Regions from separate parts of the Streptomyces sp. NPDC039462 genome, predicted to be linked through region 2. Evidence: riboswitches for the same ligand, from Rfam matches in the RefSeq annotation. Region 2 holds a riboswitch; the other holds the start of a gene.
What was found. A riboswitch is a leader RNA that binds a small molecule or an ion and turns the genes downstream of it on or off. The one in region 2 is predicted to bind cobalamin.

Region 1 (8,547 bases), on a different contig from region 2:
TGTGCCTTCTCGCGGATCGAGGGGATCTCCTCCACCGCATCGAAAGCAGCCGCCCGGTCCTCGGGGTCGGGCAGATAGGTGTCGAGCAGCGTCAGATAGAACTGGACGTGCACGGCCTCCTCGAAGAGCTGACGGCTCAGGTAGAGCCGGGCCTCGGGGGAGTTGATGTGCTTGTAGAGCGTGAGCACGAGGTTGTTGGAGACGATCGAGTCGCCGGTCGCGAAGAACGCGACGAGCCGGCCGATCAGGTGCTGCTCCTCGGGCGTCATCTTCGCCAGGTCGGCGACGTCCGAGTGGAGGTCGACCTCCTCGACGGTCCAGGTGTTCTTGATCGCGTCCCGGTAGCGCTCGTAGAAGTCCGGGTAGCGCATGGGGCGCAGGGTCAGCTCGAAGCCCGGGTCGAGGAGGTTCTTCTCGCTGTTGGTCGTCGTGCTCATTACTGGCAGGCCTCGCAGGACTCGGGGTTTTCCAGGGAGCAGGCGACGGCTTCCTCGGCCGTGGCCTGCGCGGGGACGGGGGCGGTGGCGGCGGTCTGGGAGCCGCCGGCGGCGCGGGCGATGCGGGTGGCGGGGCGCGAGCGCAGGTAGTACGTGGTCTTCAGGCCCGACTGCCAGGCGTACGCGTACATCGAGGAGAGCTTGCCGATGGTCGGCGTCTCCAGGAACAGGTTGAGCGACTGCGCCTGGTCGAGGAACGGTGTGCGCGCCGCGGCCATGTCGATCAGGCCGCGCTGCGGGATCTCCCACGCCGTGCGGTACAGCGCCCGCACGTCCTCGGGGATCCAGCCGAAGCCCTGCACCGAGCCGTTGGCCTCGCGCAGCGCCTCGCGGGTCTGCGCGTCCCAGACGCCGAGCCGCTTCAGCTCCTTCACGAGATAGGCGTTGACCTGGAGGAACTCGCCGGACAGCGTCTCGCGCTTGAAGAGGTTGGAGACCTGCGGCTCGATGCACTCGTAGACGCCCGCGATGGACGCGATGGTCGCGGTCGGCGCGATGGCGAGGAGCAGCGAGTTGCGCATGCCGGTGGTGGCGATGCGGGCCCGCAGCGCCGCCCACCGCTCCGGCCAGGTCAGCTCGACGTCGTAGTGGTCGGGGTGCAGCACGCCGCGCGCGGTGCGGGTCTTCTCCCAGGCGGGCAGCGGGCCGTTGCGCTCGGCGAGGTCCGCGGACGCCTCGTACGCGCCGAGCATGATCCGCTCGGCGATCCGGGTGGAGAGCGCCCGCGCCTCGGGGGAGTCGAAGGGCAGCTTCAGCTGGAAGAAGACGTCCTGGAGACCCATCGCGCCGAGGCCCACCGGGCGCCACTTGGCGTTGGAGCGGCCGGCCTGCTCGGTCGGGTAGAAGTTGATGTCGACGACGCGGTCGAGGAAGGTGACGGCGGTGCGGACGGTGTCGTCAAGCCGCTCCCAGTCGATGTCCTGGGCGGCCGGGTCCACGAACGCGCCGAGGTTCACCGAGCCGAGGTTGCAGACGGCCGTCTCCCCGTCGTCCGTCACCTCCAGGATCTCCGTGCAGAGGTTCGAGGAGTGCACGGTGTGGCCGGGCTCCGCCGTCTGGTTGGCGGTGCGGTTGGCGGCGTCCTTGAACGTCATCCAGCCGTTGCCGGTCTGCGCGAGGGTGCGCATCATGCGGCCGTACAGGTCCCGCGCGGGGATGGTCTTCTTCGCGAGCCCTGCCGCCTCCGCCCGCCGGTATGCGGCGTCGAACTCCTCACCCCACAGGTCGACGAGCTCGGGCACGTCGGACGGCGAGAACAGCGACCACGGCTGGTCGGCGGCGACCCGGCGCATGAACTCGTCGGGGATCCAGTGCGCGAGGTTGAGGTTGTGCGTGCGCCGCTGGTCCTCACCGGTGTTGTCGCGCAGCTCCAGGAACTCCTCGATGTCGGAGTGCCAGGTCTCCAGGTAGACCGCGGCCGCGCCCTTGCGCCGGCCGCCCTGGTTCACGGCGGCGACCGAGGCGTCCAGGGTCTTCAGGAACGGCACGATGCCGTTGGAGTGCCCGTTCGTCCCGCGGATCAGCGAACCCCGGGAGCGGATGCGGGAGTACGAGAGACCGATGCCGCCCGCGTGCTTGGAGAGCCGCGCGACCTGGTGGTAGCGGTCGTAGATCGAGTCGAGCTCGTCCAGCGGGGAGTCGAGGAGGTAGCAGGACGACATCTGCGGGTGGCGGGTGCCGGAGTTGAAGAGCGTCGGCGAGGACGGCAGGTAGTCCAGGCGGCTCATCAGGCGGTACAGCGCGGCGACCTCGTCGAGCGCGCGTTCGCTGCCGTCCTCCGCGAGGCCGCTCGCCACGCGCAGCATGAAGTGCTGCGGGGTCTCGATGACCTGGCGGGTGATCGGGTGGCGCAGCAGATAGCGGCTGTGCAGGGTGCGCAGTCCGAAGTACTCGAAGCGGAAGTCGGCGCCGTCGGCGAGCGCGGCCTCCACCAGCGCGTCGAGCCGGGCCGCGTGCTCGGTGACGAAGGACGCCGTGCGGTCGGCGATCAGGCCCTCGCGGTGGCCGACCGCGACGGAGTCGGTGAAGGAGCGCACGCCCTGTGTCGCCGCCTCCTCGCGGATGCCGATCGACAGGAGCCGGGCCGCCAGCTTGGAGTAGGCAGGGTCCTCCGAGATGAGCCCCGCGGCCGCCTCGGTCGCCAGCTCGCGCAGCTCCGCCTCGTCGGCCCGGGCCGAGCGGCCGCGCAGCGCGGCGGCGGCGACCCGGCCGGGGTCGGTGTCGGGGAGGTCGGCGGTGAGGTCGGTCAGGGTCCGCAGCAGCGCGGCCCCGGGTCCGTCGGTGCCTTCGGTACCCTCGGCGGTCGACTGTGACGGCGCTGACGCAGGTTCGGCAGGCGCGATGGTCACGTGGAGCTCTCCCTCGCTCGGCTCTGGGCCTGGGGGAGAGGACGGCACACACGGGCGCACCCGGGCAGGGCGGCGTACCGCGTCCACCGGCCCATTCCACGAGGCCCGGACGGTCGGCACCCGGGCCGGACGGCACGGGTGCACTGCCGGCAGGTCTTCGGACTCCGCGTACGACAAATGCGTACACGTCTACCGTTGCGGGACAGTTCCGGACTTGCACCGGATTCCCCTGCGGCGACAGCGAGCATGAGCATACATCTTGTGCCGCGCTCTTGAAGCAGGCCCACATCTTGTGTCGGCCCGCAGAGGGGGCGGCTAGAGTTTCAGCGCGTACGTCAGCAGCGGCACCGTCTCGATCGGGTTCCAGTCGCGCTCGGGCGTCCGCACGAAGCCGAGGCGCTCGTACAGCCGGTGGGCGGCGTGCATGGACGTCTGCGTGGACAGGACGAGCGCGCCGCGGCCCGCCTCCTCGGCGCGCCGCACGCACTCCCGTACGAGCGTCTCGCCCACACCCCGGCCCCGCGCCTCGGGGGAGACGGCCAGCATGCGTATCTCGGCCTCGCCGTCCCGCGCGATGTCGGCCATCGGCCCGCCGGACGGCACGTAGGTGACGCAGCCGAGCACCTTTCCGTCCGCCGCGGCCACCAGGACCTCGGCCGCCGCCGCCCGCGACGGCACGTCGCGCAGCACCGCGAGATAGGGGTCGTCCGCTCCGAAGTCCAGATGCCCGTCGAAGAGATAGGCCTGCGCGGTGAGGTCGCCGATGGCCTCGTGATCCTCGGGTCGTGCCTCTCTGATGCTGATCGTGAAATCCATGGGCGCAGTGTGCAACACGGGTACGACAAAGGGCCGCCGGTTTTTCCGGCGGCCCGAGTCGCGTGCGCGGTGGCAGGGATCAGTGTCCGGCGCCCGCCGTCGCCTTCGGCAGTTCCTGTATGACACCGGGGTCGCCCGCGTCCGCCGTGTAGTCCTCCGGCGACGTCTCGTCGATGCCCTCGGGCGCCTTCAGCGCCTTCAGGACGAAGGTGAGGACCACGGTCACGACCACGTTCAGGACGAACGCGGTGAGGCCGATGTAGCCGATCTCGCCGATGCCCGGGATCGTGTCGGACGAGCCGCCGAAGTGCTTCTGCGTGGGCGAGGCGACGCCGTACGCGGCGAGCGTGCCGTAGACCATGCCGACCGCCCAGCCGGCGAGCAGCGCCCAGCGGTGGAACCACCGGGTGAACAGGCCGCCGACCAGCGCGGGCATCGTCTGCAGGATCCAGATGCCGCCCAGGAGCTGGAAGTTGATCGCGACGGTCTTGTCCATGCCGAGGACGAAGACGAGGGCGCCCACCTTCACCATGAGCGAGACCAGCTTGGAGACCTTGGTCTCCTGCTCGGGCGTCGCGTCGGGCTTGATGAAGTCCTTGTAGATGTTCCGGGTGAAGAGGTTCGCGGCCGCGATGGACATGATGGCTGCCGGGACGAGCGCGCCGATGCCGATAGCGGCGAACGCGACGCCCGTGAACCAGTCCGGGAACATGTTCTCGAAGAGCTGCGGGATCGCCAGCTGGCCGTTCTCGACCTTCACCCCGGCCGCGATCGCCATGAAGCCGAGCAGCGCGAGCAGGCCCAGCATCAGGGAGTACAGGGGCAGGATCGTGGTGTTGCGGCGGATCACGTTCCGGCTCTTGGAGGAGAGCGTCGCCGTGATCGAGTGCGGGTACATGAAGAGCGCGAGGGCCGAGCCGAGCGCCAGGGTCGCGTACGTCCACTGACCGGCCTCCGGCGGCGCGAGCGCGCCACGCGGCTTGTCGGTCGCCGGGTTGGTCTGCGAGAACGCCTCGCCCGCCTTGGCGAAGATGTCGTCGAAGCCGCCGAGCTTGATCGGGATGTAGATGATCGCGACGACGATGACGAGATAGATCAGGCCGTCCTTCACGAACGCGATCAGCGCGGGCGCGCGCAGCCCCGACGAGTACGTGTACGCGGCGAGCACCGCGAACGCGATCAGCAGCGGCAGGTCCTTGATGAACCAGTTGGTGTCGGGGCCGCCGCCGATGCCCATGACGTCCAGGACGGCCTGGATGCCGACCAGTTGGAGCGCGATGTACGGCATCGTGGCGAGGATGCCGGTGACCGCGACGGCCAGCGAGAGCCCCTTGGAGCCGAAGCGCCCGCGCACGAAGTCGGAGGTGGTCACATAGCCGTGCTTGTGCGAGACCGACCACAGGCGCGGCAGGAAGGTGAAGATCAGCGGATAGACGAGGATCGTGTACGGCACGGCGAAGAAGCCGGCCGCGCCCGCCGCGTAGATCGCCGCGGGGACGGCCACGAAGGTGTACGCGGTGTAGAGGTCGCCGCCGAGCAGGAACCAGGTGACCCAGGTGCCGAACGACCGCCCGCCGAGGCCCCATTCGTCGAGGCTCTGGTCGTTCTCGGCCTTGCGCCAGCGGGCCGCGAGGAAGCCCATGACGGTGACCGCGAGGAAGAAGAAGATGAAGACCGCGAGGGCGACGCCGTTGACTCCGTCCTTCATGACCGCGCCCCTTCCTTGCGGGCGCGCTGGTCACGCTGCCACAGCTTGTAAGCGATCATCGTGAGCACCGTGGAGATGAGCACCCACAGCATCTGGTACCAGTAGAAGAAGGGGATGCCGATGAAGGTCGGCTCGATCTTGGCGTAGGAGCTCACCCACAGCATCGCCACGAACGGCGCGACAAGGCAGACGGCGATGACCACGCGGACCGGCGTGACGACCGGTCTGTTCACTTCAGGCGCATCTGACATATCGCGGCTCCGTTCCCTCGCTTATCCCATGCTTAACGTGCGGGAAATCTAAGCGAGAGTCTTGATCTATGGAACCCCTGTCCGGATAACGGACGAGTCAATATGCCTGCTCAGCAGCAGCGGAAGCCCTTTCGAGGGTCCGACTCCTGCTGGTCTGTCCGCATGCGCTCAAATGCGCGGCGGCTGGGGACGGTTGCGGTCGGATGGTCCCTTCGTAAATGAGCCACATAGCGGTCGTACGCCGACTCGTCCGTCAGCTCCCGCGCGTACCAGCGGATCCATCGCAGCCCTCGCAGCACCCATGTCACGGGGCGGGCTCCCGCGCCCCCGCGAGCTCCTGCTTCTCCGCGAGTTCCCGTTTCTCCTCCGCGGTCGCGAAGAGTCCGGCCGGCGCGATCAACTCCGATTCCACATAAGGCGCTTCGCTCAGCCGTGAGGCGGCGGGGTTGCGGACGTGCCGGACGCAGACGCGAGCCGCGTCCACGATCACGATGACGATGAGCAGGGCGAGCGCCGCCGAAAGGACGCCGTCCACCGTCGAGTTGGTCACGACGGTGTGCATGTCGTCCATCGTCTTGGCGGGCGGCAGGATCTTGCCCTCGTCGATGGCGTCCTGGTAGTTGGCGCGCTGCTGGAAGAAGCCGACGCGCGGATCGCCGGAGAACACCTTCTGCCAGCTCGCGGTGAGCGTCACCGTCGCGTCCCAGGCGAGCGGAACACCGGTGATCCAGGCCCACTTGAGGCGTCCGGACTTCACGAGCAGCGTGGTGCAGACGGCGAGGGCGACGGCCGCGAGGAGCTGGTTGGCGATGCCGAAGATCGGGAAGAGCTGGTTGATCCCGCCGAGCGGCTCGTGCACGCCCACCCACAGGAAGTAGCCCCACAGCCCGGTGACGAGCGCGCTGGTGATGATCAGGCCGGGCTTCCAGCTCACCTTCCTGAACGGCTTGTAGACGTTGCCGAGCATGTCCTGCAGCATGAAGCGGCCCACGCGGGTGCCCGCGTCGAGCGCGGTCAGGATGAACAGCGCCTCAAACATGATCGCGAAGTGGTACCAGAAGGCCCGCATCGAGCCGCCGGTGACCTTGGAGAAGATCTCCGAGACGCCGACCGCGAGCGTGGGCGCGCCGCCGGTGCGGGAGAGCAGCGAGGACTCCTCCACGTTCTTCGCGGCCTGCGCCAGATCGGCCGGCGAGATGGAGTACCCGAACCCCGCGACGGCCTTCGACGCCTCCTGGACGGTGTCGCCGACGACGCCCGCCGGCGCGTTCATCGCGAAGTAGAGACCCGGGTCGATGATCGAGGCGGCGACGAGCGCCATGACCGCGACGGACGACTCCATCAGCATGGAGCCGTAGCCGATCATCCGGACCTGCGTCTCCTTCTGGATCATCTTGGGCGTCGTGCCCGAGGAGATCAGCGCGTGAAAGCCGGAGAGCGCCCCGCAGGCGATGGTGATGAAGACGAAGGGGAAGAGCGAGCCCGCGAAGACGGGCCCGTCGCCGCGCGAGGCGAAGTCGGTCACCGGGTCCATCTTCAGCGTCGGCAGGCTGATCACGACGCCCAGCGCGAGCAGGACGATGGTGCCGATCTTCATGAAGGTGGAGAGGTAGTCGCGCGGCGCGAGCAGCATCCACACCGGCAGGATCGAGGCGACGAAGCCGTACGCCACCAGCCAGATGACCAGCGTCGAGGGGGCCAGCGTGAAGGTGTCGGCGAGCGACGACTCGGCGACCCAGCGCCCGGCGACGAGCGCGAGGAGCAGCAGGGCGACGCCGATCAGGGAGACCTCGCTGACCCGGCCGGGGCGCAGGACCCGCAGATAGAAGCCCATCAGCAGGGCGATCGGGATCGTCATCGCGATGGAGAAGGTGCCCCACGGCGACTCGGCGAGCGCGTTGACGATGACGAGCGCGAGCACCCCGAGCAAGATGATCATGATGGCGAAGGTGGCGAGCAGGGCGGCGGCGCCCCCGAACGGGCCGATCTCCTCGCGCGCCATCTGCCCGAGCGACTTGCCGTCGCGCCGCGTCGAGAAGAACAGCACGACCATGTCCTGCACGGCGCCCGCGAAGATCACGCCGACGATGATCCAGATGGTGCCTGGCAGGTACCCCATCTGGGCGGCGAGGACCGGGCCGACCAGCGGTCCGGCGCCCGCGATCGCCGCGAAGTGGTGGCCGAGCAGCACGCGCCGGTCGGTGGGGTGGAAGTCGATGCCGTTGTCGAGCCGCTCGGCCGGGGTGGCGCGGGTCCTGTCGACCTTGAGGACCTTGTAGGCGATGAACTTCGCGTAGAAGCGGTACGCGATGGCGTACGTGCCGAGGGCCGCCGCCACCAGCCAGGCGGCCGACACCTCCTCGTCGCGCGCGAGCGCCAGGACGGTCCAGCCCGCGGCGCCGACCAGCGCGACGAGGGACCAGATGACGATGGATCGAGGAGTCGCTCTGCGCACCGGGTCGTCCTCCCGCTCATCAGGCGATGACGGTCATCGTGCGATGACGGGAGGAACGTAGAGCAGCGGAGCCGTCCGGCGCCAGACCTCGGACGGGTGTCAGTCCGTGGGTCTCTTGAGGCGGGCGACGAACTTGTACCGGTCGCCGCGGTAGACGGAGCGCACCCACTCCACCGGCCGGCCGTCGCCGTCCTGGGAGTGGCGGGACAGGAGCAGCATCGGCAGGCCGACGTCGGTGCCGAGCAGCCCGGCCTCGCGCGGCGTTGCGAGCGAGGTCTCGATGGTCTCCTCGGCCTCGGCGAGGTGCACGTCGTACACCTCGGCGAGCGCCGTGTAGAGCGAGGTGTACTTGACCAGGGAGCGGCGCAGGGCGGGGAAGCGCTTCGCCGACAGGTGGGTGGTCTCGATGGCCATCGCCTCGCCGTTGGCGAGCCGGAGCCGCTCGATGCGCAGGACGCGGCCGCCCGCGCTT
Region 2 (8,547 bases):
CCGGGCCGTCCGCGGGAGGCTGCCCACCGCCCCCGCCGGGGCCCCCGTCGGGACCGCCGCCGTCGGGGTCGTCGTCGCCCTCGGGCGGCTCGGGCTCCTCGGTGGACTCGTTCTCGCGTGCTTCGTCCAGCGTCTCGTCGAGCTTGTCCTCGTCGAGGCCCGGCGCGTCGAAGGGGTTGCGGCGCCTGCGGTGCGGCAGCGCGAGCAGCGCGGCCTGCCGCACGTCCTCGCTCTGCACGTCGGTACGGCCCGCCCACGCGGCGAGCGCCGTCGCCGTGCGCGCCATCACGATGTCCGCGCGCATCCCGTCGACCTCGAACGCCGCGCAGGTCGCCGCGATCTGCCGCAGCGCCGCGTCGCCGAGGACCACCTGGGGGAGCAGCGCGCGCGCCGCCACGACGCGGTCGCGCAGCGCGGCCTCGTCCGCGGCGAAGCGGGCCGCGAAGCCCTCGGGGTCGTCGTCGTACGCGAGCCGCCGCCGTACGACCTCGACGCGCTGGTCGGTCTCCCGGGACGCGGCCACCTCGACGGTGAGACCGAACCGGTCGAGCAACTGCGGCCGCAGCTCGCCCTCTTCGGGGTTCATCGTGCCGACGAGCAGGAACCGCGCGGCATGCCGCACGGACACGCCTTCGCGCTCGACGTACGAGGCGCCCATCGCGGCGGCGTCCAGGAGCAGGTCGACCAGGTGGTCGTGGAGGAGGTTGACCTCGTCGACGTACAGGATGCCGCGGTGGGCGTCGGCGAGCAGTCCGGGCTCGAAGGCCTTCACGCCCTCCGCGAGCGCCCGCTCGATGTCGAGGGCGCCGACGAGCCGGTCCTCGGACGCGCCGACGGGCAGCTCGACCATGCGTGCGGGGCGCGCGGTGGCGCCGCCCGCCTCATGCGGGCCGTCGGGGCAGTTCGGGTCGGGCGCGGCCGGGTCGCACGAGAAGCGGCACCCGGCGACGACCGGGACCTCCGGGAGCAGCGCGGAGAGCGCGCGCACGGCGGTGGACTTGGCGGTGCCCTTCTCTCCCCGCACGAGCACGCCGCCGACGGCGGGCGATACGGCGTTCAGCAACAGCGCGAGCCGCAGGTCGTCCTGCCCGACGAGGGCGGTGAACGGATACGGGGTACTCACAGAGCCTCCTTGATGCGGTGGTGCGTGGCGGTGCTCACGAGAGCCGTTGCGCGGCCGCTCATGACGGCGCGCCCGGCGCGATGAACGGCAGGCCCCCCGGCGCGCCGTTCTCGATCAGGCGCCACAGCGCGTCCGTGTCCGCGTGTTCTTCGATCAGGTCGCCGAGCAGGTCGAGCTGCTCCTCCCGCAGCGTGCCGAAACTGGTGTCGGGGGCGGGCACGAAGCGGCGGCCCGCCGCGCGGGCGACCTCGGTGAGGAACCGGCGGCGGAACGCGTCGCTCTCCAGCGACCCGTGCCAGTGCGTGCCCCACACCTCGCCGACCCGGCAGCCGTCCAGGAAGGGCTCCCCGCCCGCCACCTCGGCCACGCCGTGATGGATCTCGTACCCCTCGACCGGCTCCCCGAGGGCCTCGCCCACCGGCCGTGCGAGCGTCTTCTCGCGGGCGAACCGCACCCGCACCGGCAGCAGCCCGAGGCCGTCCACGGACCCGGCCCGCGACTCCACGTCGTCCTCGATGTGCTCGCCGAGGACCTGGAAGCCGCCGCAGATGCCGAGCACCGGCCGCCCCTCGGCGGCCCGCCGCACGAGGGCGTCGGCGAGGCCGCGCTCGCGCAGCCACCGCAGCGCCTTCACCGTGCCGCGCGTGCCCGGTACGACCACGAGGTCCGCGTCGACGAGCTCCTCCGCCCGGTCCACGAACCGCACGACGACGCCCGGCTCGGCGGCCAGCGCGTCCACGTCCGTGAAGTTGGACATCAGCGGCACCGCGCACACGGCGACCCGCAGCACGTCCTCGCCGACCGGCGGCGCCACCGCGGACTCCCGCACCGCACCCCGCAGGGAGACCCGCAGGCCGTCCTCCTCGTCGATGCCGAGCCCGTGCCGGAACGGCAGCACGCCGTACGTGCGCCGCCCGGTGAGCCCGAGCAGCATGTCGAGCCCGGGTTCGAGGAGGGAGACGTCCCCGCGGAACTTGTTCACCAGATATCCGGCGACGAGCTCCTGGTCCGCCGCGCTCAGCAGCGCCGTCGTCCCGAAGAACGACGCGAACACCCCGCCCCGGTCGATGTCCCCGACCACCAGGACGGGGAAGCGGGCGGCGCGCGCGATGCCCATGTTCACGATGTCGGTGCGCCGCAGGTTGATCTCGGCGGGACTGCCCGCGCCTTCGCAGATCACGGCGTCATAGGTGCCCCGGAGTTCGTCCAGGCAGCCCACGACGGTGTCGAGCAGCGCGGCCTGCCGCCCTCCGTGGTAGCCGCGGGCACTCATCTCGCCCACGGGCTTGCCCATCAGGACGACCTGACTGGAGCGGTCGCCGCCCGGCTTGAGCAGCACGGGGTTCATCAGCGCGCTCGGCTCGACGCGGGCGGCCTGCGCCTGCATGGCCTGCGCGCGCCCGATCTCGGCACCCTCGCGGGTGACGAAGGAGTTGAGGGACATGTTCTGCGCCTTGAACGGCGCGACGGACACGCCCTTGCGGGTCAGCCACCGGCAGATGCCGGCGGTGACGACGCTCTTCCCGGCGTCGGAGGTCGTCCCCGCGACGAGCAGCCCACCACTCATATGTCTCTCCTCGACTTCGCCGACCGCAGTGCCCGGCGGGCCGTCACCGCGACTCCCAGTGCCAGCCAGCTCACGCGCCGGGACAGCTTCACGGCCCGCTCGATGTCCGCCACCCGCACGTCCCGCCCCGCCGCGTTCAGGACGGGCCGGTGCTCGACCCGCCCCGCGTACGAGAGGGTCCCCCCGAGCCGCACGCCCAACGCCCCCGCGAAGGCCGCCTCGACGGGCCCCGCGTTGGGACTGGGGTGCTTCGCGGCGTCCGCACGCCACGCCCCGACCGCGCCCGAGGGCGAGTCCCCGGCCAGCGCGGCCAGCGCGGCGGTGAGCCGCGCCCCCGGCCATCCGAAGACGTCGTCGAGGCGGGCCGAGGCCCACCCGTAGCGCCGGTACCTCGACGACTTGTGGCCGACCATCGCGTCCAGCGTGTTCACGGCACGGAAGGCGACGAGTCCGGGCACCCCGCCGATGGCGCCCCACACGAGCGCCCCCACCACCGCGTCGGACGTGTTCTCCGCGACGGACTCCACGACGGCCCGCGCGACGCCGTCGGCGTCCAGCGCCTGCGGGTCACGTCCGCACAGATGCGGCAGCCGCTCCCGCGCGACCTCGATGTCGCCGGCCTCCAGCGCCCCGCCGACGGCCCGCGCCTCACGGCCGAGGGAGGTCCCGCCGACCACGGCCCAGGTCGCGGCGGCGGTCAGCGCCATCGAACCGGCGCGTGACCGGCGTACGAGAGAAGAGGCGAGGGCTGCGGCGCCCGCCGCGCCCCCGACGCACACCGCGGCGTGCAGCGCGCCCCACCCGCGGTGGTCGCGCCACAGCACCCGCTCGACGGCGCCCGCGGCACGTCCGAACGCGGCGACCGGATGGCCCCGGCGCGGATCGCCGAGCAGCAGGTCACCGAGGAGTCCGGCGGCGGCGCCGTACGCGAAGTCGCGATCGGCAGCACTCATGGGCTCAGCCCGTCGCTGCACTGAGGAGGGAACTCGTACTCAGGAAAGGAACCGGCAACGGGCGGCCGCGCATGGCGATATGTCCTCACTCAGGGTGTCCGCGCCCTGGTTCGACGTGATCGGCGGCGAGAGTTCCTGGCTCGCGGGGAGCGTCTCTCCCCGGTGACAGTGGCGGGACCGCGCCGGATTCGCACCGGCTTCCTCTTCTGCCGCCGTAGTTGGCCCCGGCAGTCCACCACGCCCCGCGAGAGCCCGTCAACTCGCCGTTGACCTGCGACGGGAGAGTGTGTTGGGGCCCACACGCACAAGGGGGGCGCGAAGCGTTCCGCACGCTCCGCGCCCCACCCGGGAACGCTGCTGTCAGGCGACGATCAGATAGATCCCGTACGCCACGGCCGCCGCGCACAGCGCGAAGCAGGCGTACGCGCCGGTGCGCGCGACGGCCGCGGAACCGCCGCCTGAGGCGGCCGCCGCCTCCTGCTTGGAGAGGCCGACGATGCCGAGGGTGAACAGGCCCACCAGGGCCACCGTCACCGCGAGGCTGACTCCGAAGACGGAGCCGAGGGCTGCCCAGTCGATGCTCATGGTGATCTGTCCTTATACCGTCGCGGTCCTGGCGGGGTCCGCCATGGCGCCGGTCGTGGTGGTGGTCGGGGCCGCGATGGTGGCCTTGACGGACTCGTCCGGGCCGGCCGAAGCGGCCATAGCGCTCGTCGGGGGCGGGGTGACCGCGGCGATCGCGGTGGTCACGACGCCCGCGGGCTCGGCACCGGTGGTGCCGTCGTGGCGGATCTCGTCGTCGGTGACATTGGTGTGGTCGATGGCGTTGCGCCGCGAGAGCACCCAGATGACGGCCGAGCCCGCGATCAGGAGCGCGGCGGTGACCGCGACGCCCCAGGGGCCCTGCTTGGTGAGGAACTCGGCGCCCGCGCCGACCAGACCGGCGGCCGGCAGCGTCAGACCCCAGGCGATGAACATCCGGGTCGCGGTCGACCAGCGGACCACGCCGCCCTTGCGGCCGAGGCCCGCGCCCATCACGGCGCCGGAGCAGGACTGGGTGGTGGAGAGCGAGAAGCCCAGGTGCGAGGAGGCCAGGATGACCGTCGCGGCGCTGGTCTGGGCGGCGAAGCCCTGCTGCGGCTGGAGGTCGGTGAGGCCCTTGCCCATGGTGCGGATGATGCGCCAGCCGCCGAGGTACGTGCCGAGGGCGATGGCCACACCGGCCGAGACGATGACCCACATCGGGGGGTTCGAGCCGGGGCTCAGGACGCCGCCGGTGACCAGGGCGAGCGTGATGATGCCCATGGTCTTCTGCGCGTCGTTCGTGCCGTGGGCCAGCGAGACCAGGCCCGCGGAGGCGATCTGGCCGGCGCGGTAGCCCTTCGCGGTGGCCTTGGTGTCGGTGTTGCGGCCGATCCGGTACGTCAGGCGCGTGGCCAGCGCCGCGGCGAGACCCGCCACGAGCGGCGCGGCGAGGGCCGGGATCAGGATCTTGGTGACGACGGTGCCGCCGTTGATCGACGACCAGCCCATCGACATGACCGCGGCGCCGATGAGGCCGCCGAAGAGGGCGTGGGAGGAGCTGGAGGGCAGGCCCACCAGCCAGGTCAGGAGATTCCAGAGAATCGCGCCGACGAGCGCGGCGAATATGACCTCTGTCTTGAGGCCGTCCTCGTTGACGATGCCGCCGGAGATCGTCTTGGCGACTTCGACGGAGAGGAAGGCTCCGACGAGGTTGAGCACGGCGGACATGGCCACCGCCGTCTTGGGCTTGAGAGCGCCGGTCGAGATGGTCGTCGCCATCGCGTTGGCAGTGTCGTGGAAACCGTTCGTGAAATCGAACACGAGAGCGGTGACGATCACGATCCCGAGGAGAAGCGTGATGTGTTCCATTTACCCAGGCTTCTGTTGGACGTCAGTGGCATGTGGAACGTAGGCAACCTGGGTGAACGGAAAGTGAACTGGGCCGGGCGGTGCGGTGACCCGAAGTGGAGTGCCATCACTCCGTATGGACCAGGCGTCCGATGTCGATCGTACGGATCGGGGGCAGGAAGCCCGCAAACTGGGCGGAGTGTCGCGCTCCGCCACCCGGCGGCCGCCCCCGCCCGACCTGCCGCGACCGGCTCGGAGACCCGCCGAAGAGATCCTGATCACGCCCGGGCCGCCGGTAACCGGAATCGCCCGGCTGGCAGGATCGCCGCATGACTGAGCAGCGGCACGACGAGGGTCGGGACACGGCGCGCGACGCCGTGCGGAAAGCCTGGGCCGAGCTGGTCCTGACGGCCCGCAGGACGGTGCGGGACGGCCTGGTCGTCGGCACCTCGGGCAACGTCTCCGTACGTGTCGGCGGGACCGTCCTCGTCACCCCGAGCGGGGTGCCGTACGACCGGCTGCGGCCCGAGGACGCGGTCGGCGTCGACCTCGAAGGGCGGCAGCTCCTCGGCGACCTCGCGCCGACCAGCGAGCTCCCCATGCACCTCGCGATCTACCGCGACACCAGCGCGGGCGCCGTCGTCCACACCCACGCGGTGCACGCCACGGCCGTCTCGATGCTGGTCCCCGAGCTCCCGGCCGTCCACTACATGACCGGCGCCCTCGGCGGCCCGGTCCGCGTCGCGCCCTACGCGCTGTACGGCACCGACGAACTGGCCGAGAACATGCTCCGCGCCCTGCGCGACCGCACGGGCTGCCTCCTTCAGAACCACGGAACGGTCACCTACGGAGACAACCTCTCCCAGGCGTACGACCGCACCGCCCAGCTGGAATGGATGTCCCGCCTCTGGCTCACGGCCGCCGCGGTCCCCGGCCACACGCCGACGCTCCTCTCCCCGGACCAGCTGCGCGCAGCACGGGACAAACTCCGGGGCTACGGTCAGCCCGCGGACTGACCCGGCACGTCACTCCGGAGGCATCGCCCACTGGCCCCGGAGCCCTCGGCCCCGGACACTGGACCCGTGCGCCCAGCCAAAGCGACGGCAGCGGCCGTCACCGCAGTAACAGCCGCCCTGGGGACGGCAGCGGCCGCCATCGCGGCGGGCCGCTTCGCCAGCGACGCCGCCCTCAAGGCGCCCCCGGGCCGCCCCCTGCCGACCCAGCCCCGCCTCACCGTGCACGCCACAGCCGCCGGCCAGGTCAGCCTCACCCGCGCCCTCGCCAGCCGCCGCCCCGGCACGTACGGCCTGAGCGGCCCCGGCACCCACGCGGTCGTCGGCCCCGTCCTGGAGTCCGCCCCGCACGAGGCCGACACGGTCGTACGCCGCCTCGAAGCCGTCACCCGCGGCTCCCTGGAACCAGGCGACCGCGTCTGGCTCACTCCCCAGGTCCACATCGGGGACCCGCGCACCGCGCTCGGCCTCGACCACTCGGACGTCGTCATCCCCGGCGAGCTCGGCGCCCTGCCCGCCTGGTTCGTGCCCGGCGCCAGGGACACCTGGGTCATCACCGTCCACGGCCTCGGCACCACCCGCGAACACCCCATGGTCGTCATGGACTTCCTGCACCGCCTGCGGGTCCCGGTCCTCGACCTCGCCTACCGCGGCGACCCCGGCGCGCCCCGCTCCCCGGACGGCCTCGGCCACCTCGGCGAGACGGAGTGGCGCGACCTGGACGCCGCCATCCGCCACGCCGTGCGCCACGGCGCCGAGCGCGTCGTCCTGCACGGCTGGTCCACCGGCGCCGCCATGTGCCTGCACGCCGCCGCGCACTCCGCGCTGCGCGACCGCGTCGGCGGCCTCGTCCTCGACTCCCCGGTCCTGAACTGGGAAACCACCCTGCGCGCCCTCGCCGGCGCCCGGCGCACCCCCGGACCTCTCCTTCCGCTTGCGGTCCGTGCGGCCCAAGGCCGCACGGGTCTGCGCGGCGACCGGCTGCCGGCCGCGGCGGACCCCGGGGCGCTGCGGGTGCCGACCCTGATCGTGCACGGCCCCGACGACGCCGTCGCACCCTGGGCCCTCTCCCGCAGGCTGGCCGAACAGCGCCCGGACCTGGTCACGTTGCACCCGGTTCCCGACGCGCCGCACGGCGCCATGTGGAACGCCGACCCCGCGGGCTACGAAGAGGTGCTGCGCCGCTTCCTCACCCCCCTGCTGTGACGCTGCGCCGCCATTCCGTTTGGGTTTTCGGACCGTCAACAGGAAGACTGCCCCCGTGACGTCCCGTACCCCGCGCGACTCCAGGCTCCGACTTGTCCGCGCGCCCCGCCCGAGGGCCGAAGAGCGAGGAGAGGCCCGGCGCGACGCGACACGACCCCTCTCCGCCGCGCCCGGCGCGATGAGCAACCGCCGCACGCGCCGCCCCGCGCCCCGGCCCCCCGAGGGCACGCCCGCCCCCGCCGAGCTGGCCCGCAGCGCCCGCGCCTGTCTCGCCGACGCCGCACGGGTCGCCCGCTGGGCCGACGCCGCCCTGCGCCCGGGCCCCGGCCGCACCGGCGCGGCCCCCGACGGCAAGGGCACGCTCTCCGACGCCACCGCCGAACGGGCCGCCGCCGAACTGGGGCTGACCCCCGGTCAGGTCCGCGCCGACTGGGACACCGCGCGCCTCGCGGGCCTCATCGAGGTGCACGGCGACAGCGCACGCCCCGGCTGGCGCCTGCGGGCCTGGGACCGCGACGACACCGCCGTGCTGCGCGGCTGGGTCGCCCTCTTCGACGCCTGGTCGCTGGCCCACCCGGCACCGGACGACCTCGCCCCCGCGGCCGTCGCCGAGACCGTCGAGGCCATGCCGCAGGTCCTCTCCTTCCTCCAGCTGTCCGCGGGCCCCGTCCCCGTGCCGCAACTGCTCGACCTCCTGGACCAGCGGGTCACCGAACTGCGCACCGAACGCTGCGAGATCCCGTACGGGCCACAGCCACAGCCCGAGACCGCCGCACCGGCCGAAGGCCCCCGGGACGAGGCCCCGCTGCCGGC

Region 1: another riboswitch for cobalamin. It lies ahead of ACZ7LU_RS13405 (ribonucleoside-diphosphate reductase subunit alpha); the one in region 2 lies ahead of ACZ7LU_RS30630 (cobalamin biosynthesis protein).

What each region holds. Positions count from the first base shown of each region.
Region 1 is NZ_JBVKAO010000002.1:632,345-640,891, reverse strand. Features, by position in the region: gene ACZ7LU_RS13410 (ribonucleotide-diphosphate reductase subunit beta) at 1-437, opposite strand, end outside; gene ACZ7LU_RS13405 (ribonucleoside-diphosphate reductase subunit alpha) at 437-2,845, opposite strand; cobalamin riboswitch at 2,977-3,099, opposite strand; gene ACZ7LU_RS13400 (GNAT family N-acetyltransferase) at 3,161-3,661, opposite strand; gene mctP (monocarboxylate uptake permease MctP) at 3,741-5,369, opposite strand; gene ACZ7LU_RS13390 (DUF3311 domain-containing protein) at 5,366-5,620, opposite strand; gene ACZ7LU_RS13385 (CstA-like transporter-associated (seleno)protein) at 5,731-5,928, opposite strand; gene ACZ7LU_RS13380 (carbon starvation CstA family protein) at 5,925-8,075, opposite strand; gene ACZ7LU_RS13375 (GntR family transcriptional regulator) at 8,175-8,547, opposite strand, start outside.
Region 2 is NZ_JBVKAO010000006.1:493,594-502,140, forward strand. Features, by position in the region: gene ACZ7LU_RS30620 (putative cobaltochelatase) at 1-1,123, opposite strand, end outside; gene ACZ7LU_RS30625 (cobyric acid synthase) at 1,182-2,690, opposite strand; gene ACZ7LU_RS30630 (cobalamin biosynthesis protein) at 2,687-3,643, opposite strand; cobalamin riboswitch at 3,751-3,895, opposite strand; gene ACZ7LU_RS30635 (hypothetical protein) at 4,004-4,228, opposite strand; gene ACZ7LU_RS30640 (inorganic phosphate transporter) at 4,241-5,536, opposite strand; gene ACZ7LU_RS30645 (class II aldolase/adducin family protein) at 5,845-6,531, shown strand; gene ACZ7LU_RS30650 (alpha/beta hydrolase family protein) at 6,598-7,734, shown strand; gene ACZ7LU_RS30655 (serine/threonine-protein kinase) at 7,790-8,547, shown strand, end outside.